DNA from 2 places in the Chromobacterium sp. ASV23 genome. Region 1 is predicted to be linked to the other one. Evidence: predicted binding sites of a transcription regulator. Region 1 holds the regulator's gene; the other holds the start of a gene.

Evidence for each region. The regulator sigma-54, encoded in region 1, starts transcription at its own class of promoters, with help from an activator protein. The targets are predictions, from matches to a motif close to CTGGCACGCTTCATGCTT.
Region 2: the regulator sigma-54 is predicted to act here: its motif matches at 3,599-3,616, upstream of glnK (P-II family nitrogen regulator).

The regions. Positions count from the first base shown of each region.
Region 1 is NZ_JAELTR010000018.1:64,797-70,116, forward strand. It holds gene JHD59_RS09965 (flavin prenyltransferase UbiX) at 1-133, opposite strand, end outside; gene rapZ (RNase adapter RapZ) at 175-1,017, opposite strand; gene hprK (HPr(Ser) kinase/phosphatase) at 998-1,954, opposite strand; gene ptsN (PTS IIA-like nitrogen regulatory protein PtsN) at 1,947-2,408, opposite strand; gene raiA (ribosome-associated translation inhibitor RaiA) at 2,531-2,857, opposite strand; gene JHD59_RS09990 (RNA polymerase factor sigma-54) at 2,927-4,327, opposite strand; gene lptB (LPS export ABC transporter ATP-binding protein) at 4,331-5,059, opposite strand; partial or broken gene lptA (lipopolysaccharide transport periplasmic protein LptA) at 5,056-5,320, opposite strand, start outside.
Region 2 is NZ_JAELTR010000041.1:17,483-22,802, forward strand. It holds gene JHD59_RS15655 (thiol:disulfide interchange protein DsbA/DsbL) at 1-566, opposite strand, end outside; gene JHD59_RS15660 (SPOR domain-containing protein) at 595-1,257, opposite strand; gene JHD59_RS15665 (YifB family Mg chelatase-like AAA ATPase) at 1,424-2,926, opposite strand; gene JHD59_RS15670 (accessory factor UbiK family protein) at 3,059-3,346, opposite strand; gene glnK (P-II family nitrogen regulator) at 3,667-4,005, shown strand; gene JHD59_RS15680 (ammonium transporter) at 4,033-5,320, shown strand, end outside.

The sequences.
Region 1 (5,320 bases):
CGATCTGCGCGGCTTGCGAATACAGCACCCACACCCGGATGCCTGCGGCGAGCAGGGTTTCGATCAGGCGCAGGCCGTAGGGCAGGCCGGAGGCGCCGGTAAGTGCGACGGTGACGGTTTGGCGGCGGGACATCGGGCAGTCTCCAGGGGCGGGCGTTGCCGCCCGCGTCCTGTTCAATGGTCGGGGTGCAACTGGCGGTGGCGCACCAGCACTTGCTGGTCGGCGAAGGCGCGGGCCAGGCTTTCGATGATGAAGACCGAGCGGTGCTGGCCGCCTGTGCAGCCGACGGCCACCGTCAGGTAGCTGCGGTTTTCCTTGCTGTAGCAGGGCAGCCACTTGGCGACCAGCGACTGGATGTCGTTTATCATGTCGGCCACTTCGGCGTGCTGGGCGAAGAAGTCGACGATGGGCTGGTCGCGCCCGGTCAGCGGACGCAGCAGCGGATCGTAATACGGGTTGGGCAGGCAGCGGGCGTCGAACACGAAATCGGCGTCCTGCGGCACGCCATGCTTGAAGCCGAAAGATTGGAAAATCAGCGTCAGCCGGCTGCTGTCGGCGTCCACCAGTTCGCGTATCCAGCTGCGCAGCGCATTGGCCGACAGTTCGCTGGTGTCGATGCGGGTGCCGAGTTCCTGCACGCCGCCCAGCATCTCCTGCTCGACCTGGATGCTCTCTTCCACGGTGATGCCGGAGCCGGCCAACGGGTGGCGGCGGCGGGTCTCGGAGAAGCGTTTGACCAGCGTGGCGGGCTTGGCTTCCAGAAACAGCAGGCGCACGTCTATGCCTTGCCCGCGCAGCTGCGTCACGACTTGCGGCAGCGCGCCCAGCGACGGGCCGGAGCGGGTGTCGACGCTGATGGCGATGTCGCTGTAGCCGAACTCTGCATACATGGCCATGGCTTCCGGCAGCATATTGGCTGGCAGATTGTCCACGCAGTAAAAACCGGAGTCTTCCAGGGCGCGCAAGGCCACGGATTTGCCGGAGCCGGACAGGCCGCTAATCAATATCAGGCGCATTTTCCTGGTCTCGCAAGAAATTGGTGTGTCGTTCGATGAACTCGCGGGTGCTGTCGATGCCGCGCAGCTGCAGGATGTAGTTGCGCACGGCGGCTTCCACCAGTACCGCCAAGTTGCGGCCGGCAGCCACCGGCAGCACCACTTTGCGCACGGTCACGCCTATGATGTCCTGGGTTTCGGACTGGATGTTCAGCCGGTCCAGCGCCTGCATGGCCTGGTCGTTGGCCTTCACCAGGTGGATGATCAGCTTCAGCACTTTCTTGGGGCGGACGGCGGTCTCGCCGAAGATGGTGCGGATGTTCAGGATGCCCAGGCCGCGCACTTCCAGAAAGTCGCGCAGCAGCGGCGGGCAGCGGCCTTCCAGCGTGTCCGGGCCGATGCGGTACAGCTCCACCGCGTCGTCGGCGACCATGCCGTGGCCGCGCGAGATCAGCTCCAGCGCCAATTCGCTTTTACCCATGGCCGAGTCGCCCATGATCAGCACGCCGATCTCGAACACGTCGAGGAATACGCCGTGCAGCACGGTGGACACCGCCAGCGCGCGCGCCAGATAGATGCGCAGCACGTCCATCAGGTACGGGCTTTCCAGCGTGCTGGTCATCAGCGGCACGTTGTGGCTGTGGCAGTAGTCGCGCAACAGCCGCGGCACCGGCTGGCCGTTGGCCACCATCACCACCGACATGCTCTTGTGGAACAGCTGGTCCAGCGCGGTCTTGGCGGCCGACTGCTCCAGCTTGTTCAGGTAGTCGACCTCCGCCAGGCCCAATACCTGGACGCGGTTGGGGTGGATGAAGTTCAGGTGGCCCACCAGCGCCAGCGTGGGGCGCTGGTCGTCGTTGCCGATGACGTTGTCCGAGCCGCCGGTGCCGGCGACCCAGGTCAGGTTCAGCTTCTGCTGATTTTCCTGATACAGGCGGCGTACGGTAATGCTAGGCATTAGGGGTCCAATCGCAGAGCTGCTGGTAGAGCTCGTCGCGCAATCCGATGCTGAGCATTTTCTCGCGCATCTGCCGGCTGGAGAACAATTGCGCCAATTCCGAGAGCACCTGCAGATGCAGATCGGTGGCATGCTCCGGCACCAGCAACACAAACAGGCACTGCACCGGCTTGCCGTCCGGCGCGTCGAACGGGATCGGGGCCTTCAGCCGGATGAACACGCCGGTGGCTTCCTTCAGGCCGCGCGCGCGTCCGTGCGGGATGGCGACGCCTTGCCCCAGCCCGGTAGAGCCGAGCTTCTCGCGGCTGAACAGGCTGTCGAAGATTTCGCTGCGGGCGATGCCGCGTGTGTTTTCCACCAGGAGACCGACCTGCTCGAACACCCGCTTCTTGCTGGAGACATCCAGATCCAGCAATACATGGTCCGGAGTCAGTATCTTGCCGATGAGATTCATATTGGATTATGCATGCGGCTCTTTGATAAACCCGGAATTCTACGTTGCCTTGATAGTACTGAAAACCGGCAAGCGCAAAGAAAAACGGGAACCGCCCGGTTCCCGTCCTTTTCAACTAGGCGTCACAGCGAGGGCTGCTGGACTTCGCCGGAGCTTTGCACGCGGTGTTCGGTCAGCTTTTCCTTGTGCTTCAGCACTTGGCGGTCCAGCTTGTCCATCAAGAGGTCGATGGCGGCGTAGAGGTCGGCTTCGGTAGCCTCGATGTGGATGTCCTTGCCGGACAGATGCACATTGACTTCAGCCTTTTGAACCAGTTTGTCTACCGACAGGGTCACGGAGATGTCGATCACGTTGTCGACATGGCGGGTAATGCGCTCCAGTTTGTTCTCGATGTATTCGCGCAGCGACGGAGTGACTTCCAGGTGCAGGCCAGTTACTTTGAGGTTCATACCCTAGCTCCTTCTGGTGTTGACCGCCCGGGCGGGTTGTCGGGCGGCATTGTATTCTTGTGCAGGCTCTTACAGCGCCTTGCGCAGATTCACCGCCGGAATCTGCATGGCTTCACGATACTTGGCTACGGTGCGTCTGGCAACCTGTATTCCTTGCTTGGCCAGCGCGTCGGCGAGGGCGCTGTCCGACAGCGGCTTCGCCCGGTTTTCGCCTTCTATCATGCTGCGGATGTGAGCCTTGATGGCGGTGGCGGAACACTCGTCACCGCTTTCAGTCTCCAACGAACTGCCGAAGAAATACTTGAGCTCGAACAAACCTCGCGAACAAAGCAGGTATTTCTGGCTGGTGGAGCGGGATACGGTGGATTCGTGCAGGCCCAGCTCTTCCGCGATATCGCGCAGAATCAGCGGCCGCATCGCCACTTCGCCTTGTTCAAAGAACAACTGTTGACGCTCGACAATAGCTTCCGCCACTTTCAGGATGGTGTCAAACCGTTGCTGGATGTTCTTGACCAGCCAGCGCGCCTCCTGCAGCCGGGCGGACATCTCGCCGCCCTGGCCGCGGCTGTCGGCCAGCATGCGCTCGTACAGCTGGTTGACGCGCAGCCGCGGCACGGCCGAGCGGTTCAGCTCCGCCACCCAGCGTCCGCGCAGCTTGCGCACGCTGATGTCGGGGATCACGTAGTGGACATCGCCGTGATGGAAGCCGGTGGCCGGGTGCGGGTTGAGGCGGGCGATCAGCGCCTGCGCCGCGCGCAGTTCGGCGTCGTTGCAAGCCAGCAGCTTTTTCAGCTTGGCGTAGTCGCGGCCGCCCAGCAGCGCCAGATGTTCGCGCACGATGGCCAGGGCCAGCGCATGGCCAGGTTCGGCCGCGGACAGCCGCTGCAGCTGCAGCTGCAGCGATTCCGCCAGCGTGCGCGCGCCGACGCCGGCTGGGTCGAATTGCTGCAGCAGGGCGAGGCCCACGGCCAGCTCGTCGCTTTCCAGCTGCAGCTCCAGCGGCAGATGGCTGGCCAGCTCGTCCAGGCTTTGCGGCATGTAGCCGTCGTCGTCCAGCTCCTCGATCAGCAGCCGCACGATGGCCTCGTCGCGGCGCGGCAAGGCGATCTCGCCCAGCTGCGCCAGCAGGTGCTCGCGCAGGCTGACCGGGCAGGGCACGTTGAGCATCGGGTCGTAGTCGTCGTCGCCGCCGTGGCGGCTGCCGGCGCCCCAGTCCAGCAGCTCGCCGGCGCTGTCGTCGCGGCTGTCTGCCGCTTCGCTCTCCGTGGTTTCCCGCGCTTCCGCCGCCTCCGTGGGCGCGTCGCTGTCGCGCGGCTCGTCGCCGCGTTCCAGCAGCGGGTTGTCCAGCAGAAAGCGCTCCACCTCGGCCTGCAGGTCCAGCGTGGACAGTTGCAGCAGTTTGATCGACTGCTGCAGCTGCGGGGTCAGCGTCAGCTGTTGCGAAACCTTGAGCTGTAGTGCCTGCTTCATGGTTTACAGGTGGAAATGTTCGCCAAGGTAAACCTTGCGCACCTTGTCGTTGTTGACCAGCTCCTCCGGCTGGCCGGAGGCCAGCACCGAGCCGTCGCTGATGATGTAGGCGCGGTCGCAGATGCGCAGCGTCTCACGGACGTTGTGGTCGGTGATCAGCACGCCGATGCCGCGCTCTTTCAGGAAGGAGATGATTTTCTGAATATCGATTACCGCGATCGGATCGACGCCGGCGAACGGTTCGTCCAGCAGGATGAAGCGCGGCCGGGTGGCCAGCACGCGGGCGATTTCCACCCGGCGCCGCTCGCCGCCGGACAGCGCCAGCGCGTTGCTGTCGCGCAGATGGCCGATGTTCAGGTCGTCCAGCAGCAGGTCCAGTTCCTTTTCCAGCTCCTTGCCCTTGAGGCCGGAGATTTCCAGGATGGCGGTGATGTTCTCCTCCACTGTCATGCGGCGGAAGATGGACGCCTCCTGCGGCAGATATCCCAGGCCCAGCTGGGCGCGCTGGTGTATCGGATAATGGGTGATGGATTGTTCGTCCAGCCGGATGTCGCCGTCGTCGGCGCCGATCAGGCCGACGATCATGTAGAAGCTGGTGGTCTTGCCGGCGCCGTTGGGGCCGAGCAGGCCGACGACTTCGCCGCTTTCGATGTTCAGCGAGACATCCTTGACCACGGTGCGCTTCTTGAAGCGCTTTTTCAGATTCGAGACGGTGAGAACGCTGTGCTTCATGGCTTGGCGGCTCCGCTGGCCGCCGGCTGCGAGGCCGTCTTCTTCGGCTGCAGGATCACCACGGAGCGGCCCTTGCCCGAGGCGGAAGGGCCGCCGCCTACGACTTCGAAGGTTTCATCGAGCGTGTTGTAGCGGATGACGTTGCCGATGGAGAGGTCGCCGTTGCGCTTGACGCGGGCATTGCCAGTCAGCACCACCAGGTGTTTGGCGCTGTCATAGTCGAGCACGCTGCTTTGGCCCTCGACCCAGCCGCCGTCGCGG
Region 2 (5,320 bases), on a different contig from region 1:
TGGGTCATCCGCTCCGGCGTGCTGGTCACCAGCACGTACTTGCCGTTGACGATGATCGTGGGCGTGCCCTGGATCTGGTAATCGCGGGTGATCTTGGCCGCGCGCGCCACTTGGGCGTTGATGCCGAAAGAGTTGTAGGTCTGCAGCAGCTTGGCGCTATCGATGCCCTTTTGCTGCTTGATCCACTTGGTGAACTCGGCAGGGTCGGCCAGATTGATGCGCTGCTTGATCTGCGCATCGAAAGCCGGCCGGTGCAGCTTGTCGAACGTGCCGGTTGCCTTGAAGGTGGCGAACATGCGGGCAAAGCCTTCCATGGATTTCTGCCACACGATCTGCTCCTTGCGGAAACTCACATCGGCCGGCTGCGTCTTGGCCCAGGCGTTCATCGCCGGATCATCGTCGTAGCAATGGATGCAGTGATAGGAGAAGAACTCGATCACTTCGACTTTCTTCGGATCCGCCACCGGCTGAGGCGTGCTCAGCATGGTGTAGTCCTTGCCCAGTTCGATCGCCGCATTGGCCAAGCCGCTGGCCGCCAGCAGCATCAACAACAACCATTTCTTCATCTTGTTTTCCCGTGTATGGATCGTTCGACTACTCGGCCTTCACCACGCTGGCGGCGATGCCGTTCTGCTTCAATTGAACGCGCAGGCGGTCCACCTCGTCCTGACGACTCAGCGGCCCGACGCGCACCCGATGCACCATCCCCTTGTCCGGCACGTTGACCGACTGGATCTTTGCTTCCACGCCCAGCAGCGCCAGCTTGGCCTTCAAGTTGTCGGCCTCATCCTGATTCTGGAAGGCGCCGAGCTGCAGATAGACCTTTTTGGCCTGCGCCGATGACGAAGGTTCCCCCGCCTTGTCGCCCTTGGCGTCCGAGGTCACCGCATCAACCTGGCCCGGCAGGATCTTGTAGAAATCGAAGCGCTGGTCGTTGCCGTCACGCTTGGCCTGAGCCGGCGGCGCGGCAGGCTTAGGCTTATTCTCATGCGTGGCGGCAGCCGGCGGCGGCAAGGGGACAGACTCGGTCGAATCCAGCGTGGCCTGCGCGCTGGACTGCGCGGGATGCGGCGGCGGCGCGGACGTCGCGGCGGAAGCCGCCTCGGAGATGCGGGTGCCCGGCGCCAGCAGCTCAGTCGGCGGCTGCGAAGTTTCGGCCTTGGCCTGGTTCTTGGTCTGGAACGGCGCCGGGGAGCGGTTGAGATACATCGCCAGTCCCACAGCCACCGCCACGCCGATGATCAAGCCAATAATCATGCCCGCCATCATGCCGCCCCCGCCGCTGCGCGAAGAGGAAGACGAATTGCCGCGCCCGCGCGACGGACGAGGGGAGTTTTTCAGATCTCGATTAGCCATTCACCACTACCGCTATTGTTGTCGAACGGATTGCCATTATGCCATCCGGCTGATTGATCAAATATTTTCACGCGCCCGCCTGCGCCAGGCGCCGCAGCTGAATCGCCTGCAAAACATGATTGCGGCTTATGCGCTCCGCGCCCTGCAAATCGGCGATGCTGCGCGAAACCCGCAGTATCCGATGATAAGCGCGCGCCGACAAGCCAAGCTGCTGCAAGGCCTTGGCCAGAATCGCCAGCGCGTCGGCATCCGCGCCGCAGTGCTGTTCCAATTGCTCGCCCTGCAGCGCAGCGTTCAACACGCCTTGGCGGCGCCATTGCCGCTCGCGCGCCTGCAGCACCCGTTTCCGCACCGACTCGCTGCTCTCGCCGGCCGACGCGCTCAACAACTCGTCGGCGGTCAGCGTCGGCACCTCCACGTGCAGGTCGATGCGGTCCAGCAAAGGCCCAGAAATTTTACCGCGATATCGCGCAACCTGCTCCGGCGTGCAGTGGCAGCGCCCAGAGGGATGGCCGTGATAACCGCAAGGACAGGGATTCATCGCCGCCACCAGCTGGAAGCGCGCCGGGAAGCTCGCTTGCCGCGCCGCCCGCGAAATATGGATGACGCCGCTCTCCAATGGCTCGCGCAACACTTCCAGCACCTTGCGGTCGAATTCCGGCAACTCGTCCAGAAACAGCACGCCGTGATGCGCCAGGCTGATTTCGCCAGGCCTTGGATCGCTGCCCCCGCCGACCAGCGCCACCGCGGAAGCGGTGTGATGCGGCGCTCTAAATGGCCGGGCGCGCCAGCTGGCGGCTCGGAAACCTTGCGACGCCAGCGACTGCACCGCCGCGCTTTCCAGCGCCTCTTCCGCCGACAAGGGCGGCAACAGACCCGGCAGGCGCGACGCCAGCATGGACTTGCCGGTGCCGGGCGGTCCCATCAGCAACAGGCTGTGCCCGCCGGCCGCGGCGATTTCCAAAGCGCCGCGCGCAACAGACTGGCCTTTGACATCGGCCAGATCGGGATAGTTCGGCAGCATGCCAAAGGCCGGGGCGGCAATCGGCTCCAAAGGCTGCAGGCCATTGAGGAAAGCACAGGCCTGCAACAACGACGCAACGCCGTAAATCCGCGCGCCCTCCGCCACGGCGGCTTCCGCCGCGCTGTCCGCCGGCAAAACAAAAGCGCGGCCGGCCGCGTGGCATTGGCAGGCCATGGCCAGCGCGCCGCGCACGGGCCGCAACTCGCCGCCCAGCGCCAGCTCGCCGGCAAACTCATAGCGGGAGATGTCGTCGCACTTGACCTGTCCAGATGCCTGCAGGATGCCGATGGCGATGGGCAGGTCGAAGCGGCCGGAATCCTTGGGCAAGTCGGCCGGCGCCAGATTGACCGTGATGCGGCGCGCCGGAAATTCGAAGCCGGAAGTCTGGATGGCGGCGCGCACGCGTTCCCGGCTTTCCTTCACTTCCGCTTCCGGCAAACCAACGATGTTGAACGCAGGCAGACCGTTGGCCAGATGCACTTCCACCGCCACCTCCGGCGCCTGCATGCCCTGCAAGGCCCTGCAATGCAACACAGCCAGCGTCATGTAAGGTTCCCCCTTGGCGGCGGAAATGGCCACCCGCCGCGTTTGAAGCGCGCATGCGGCAGCCTCCCGGCAAGCCGCCGTCCAATCCGGCCATCACCGCAGCGGATGACAGCCGCGCCCATGCCGCCCGTCTCAGGAGTGGCCGAGTTCCGACTGCGCTTCGGCTTTGGCGGCGGACTCCTCCGGAAACACCTGGCTCTCCAGACGGCCTAGACGGGACTCCAGCGCAGCCAGCTGCTCGCGGGTGCGGGCCAACACGGCCTGCTGCACATCGAACTCCTCGCGCGTCACCAGATCCATTTTGGAAAAAGTGGAGGCCATCATGGCGCGGATGTTTTTTTCCAAATCCTTGGCCGGGCTGGCGGCGATGGTTTCGCTGATCTTGGCGCTGATTTCGTCAAACAGTTTCTGGCTCAACATGCTCGCGGCTCCTGCGGTTGCTTGATATCAAGCGGAGTGTAGCAAAAAGCGCCGCGGCGCTCCCGCTTTCCTGTCCGCTCGGCCCATCTACGTCCCTCGCGGCTAGGCGCACACAGCCGCCAGGCGCCGCTTGCGATGCGACGCACCATAACGGTGCAAGCCAGTCCGCTGCAGCGCACAAATACAGTGCCATAATACGAGCCTGCCTCCCCCGCCGCTACGCATTCTGGCCACAAGCGCCCTCGCCCAAGGCTGGCACGATTCCTGCGTTAGCGTTGTCAGCAGAACCTGATCTGTCAATCGCCCGAGAAGGAGCAGCCATGAAACTCGTCACTGCAGTAATCAAGCCGTTCAAGCTTGACGAAGTCCGCGAAGCCCTGTCCGCCATCGGCGTGCAAGGCGTGACCGTATCCGAGGTCAAGGGTTTCGGCCGCCAGAAAGGCCATACCGAACTGTACCGCGGCGCCGAATATGTCGTCGATTTCCTGCCCAAGGTGAAACTGGAAATCGCCATCGACGACGCCCTGCTGGACCAAGTGGTGGAAGCCATCGAGAAATCCGCCCGCACCGGCAAGATCGGCGACGGCAAGATCTTTGTCTACGACCTGGAGCAAGTCATCCGCATCCGCACCGGCGAAACCGGCGCCGACGCCGTCTGACGCATCAGTGAAACTGGGGAAACCATAATGAAAAAGATACTCGCTGCAATGGCTGCCGGCCTGTCCACCGTTGCCCTGCCCGCCCTGGCCGACGCGCCGGCCGGGCCCGCAGTGGCCGCCGTGAAGGTAATCAACTCCGGCGATACCGCCTGGATGCTGACCTCCACCGCCCTGGTGCTGTTCATGACCATTCCCGGCCTGGCGCTGTTTTACGGCGGCATGGTACGCAAGAAAAACGTGCTGGCCACGCTGATGCAAAGCTTCGCCATCACCGCCCTGGTGACCGTGCTGTGGGCCGTCGTCGGTTACAGCCTGGCCTTCACCGTCGGCAACCCGTATATCGGCGATCTGTCGCGCTTCATGCTGGACGGCATGGTGTACATGAAGGATGCCGGCAAACTGGCGGTGCATCCGCTGGCCGGCACCATTCCGGAATCGGTGTTCATGACCTTCCAGATGACCTTCGCCATCATCACGCCGGCGCTGATCACCGGCGCCTTCGCCGAACGCATGAAGTTCTCGGCCATGCTGGTCTTCATGGCGCTGTGGTCGCTGATGGTCTACGTGCCGGTGGCGCACTGGGTATGGGCGCCGGGCGGCTGGATGGGCGACAAGGGCGTGCTGGACTTCGCCGGCGGCACCGTGGTGCACATCAACGCCGGCGTGGCCGGCCTGGTGACGGCGCTGGTGCTGGGCAAGCGCGTCGGCTACGGCAAGGAAGCCATGGCGCCGCATAACCTGATCCTGACGCTGGTGGGCGCCTCCATGCTGTGGGTGGGTTGGTTCGGCTTCAACGCCGGCTCCGCAGGCGCCGCCGACGGCCGTGCCGGCATGGCCATGGTGACCACCCAGGTGGCCACCGCGATGGCCGCCCTGGCCTGGATGTTCGCCGAATGGGCCACCAAGAAGAAGCCGTCGGTACTTGGCATCGCCTCCGGCGCCGTCGCGGGCCTGGTCGCCATCACGCCGGCCGCGGGCTTCGTCGACGTCAAGGGTGCGCTGATCATCGGCCTGGCTGCCGGCGTGGTGTGCTTCTGGGGCGCCACCGGTCTGAAGCACATGATGGGCTACGACGATTCTCTGGACGCGTTCGGCGTGCACGGCGTCGGCGGCATCCTGGGCGCGCTGTTGACCGGCATCTTTGCAGTGAAGGACATCGGCGGCGCAGATGGCAGCTTGGCCACCCAGGCGCTGGGGGTGGGCGTCACTATCGTCTACTGCGGCATCGTCACCTTCATCCTGCTGAAGCTGGTGAATCTGGTGATCGGCCTGCGCGTGGCGGAAGACGAGGAACGCGAAGGACTGGATGTAGTGC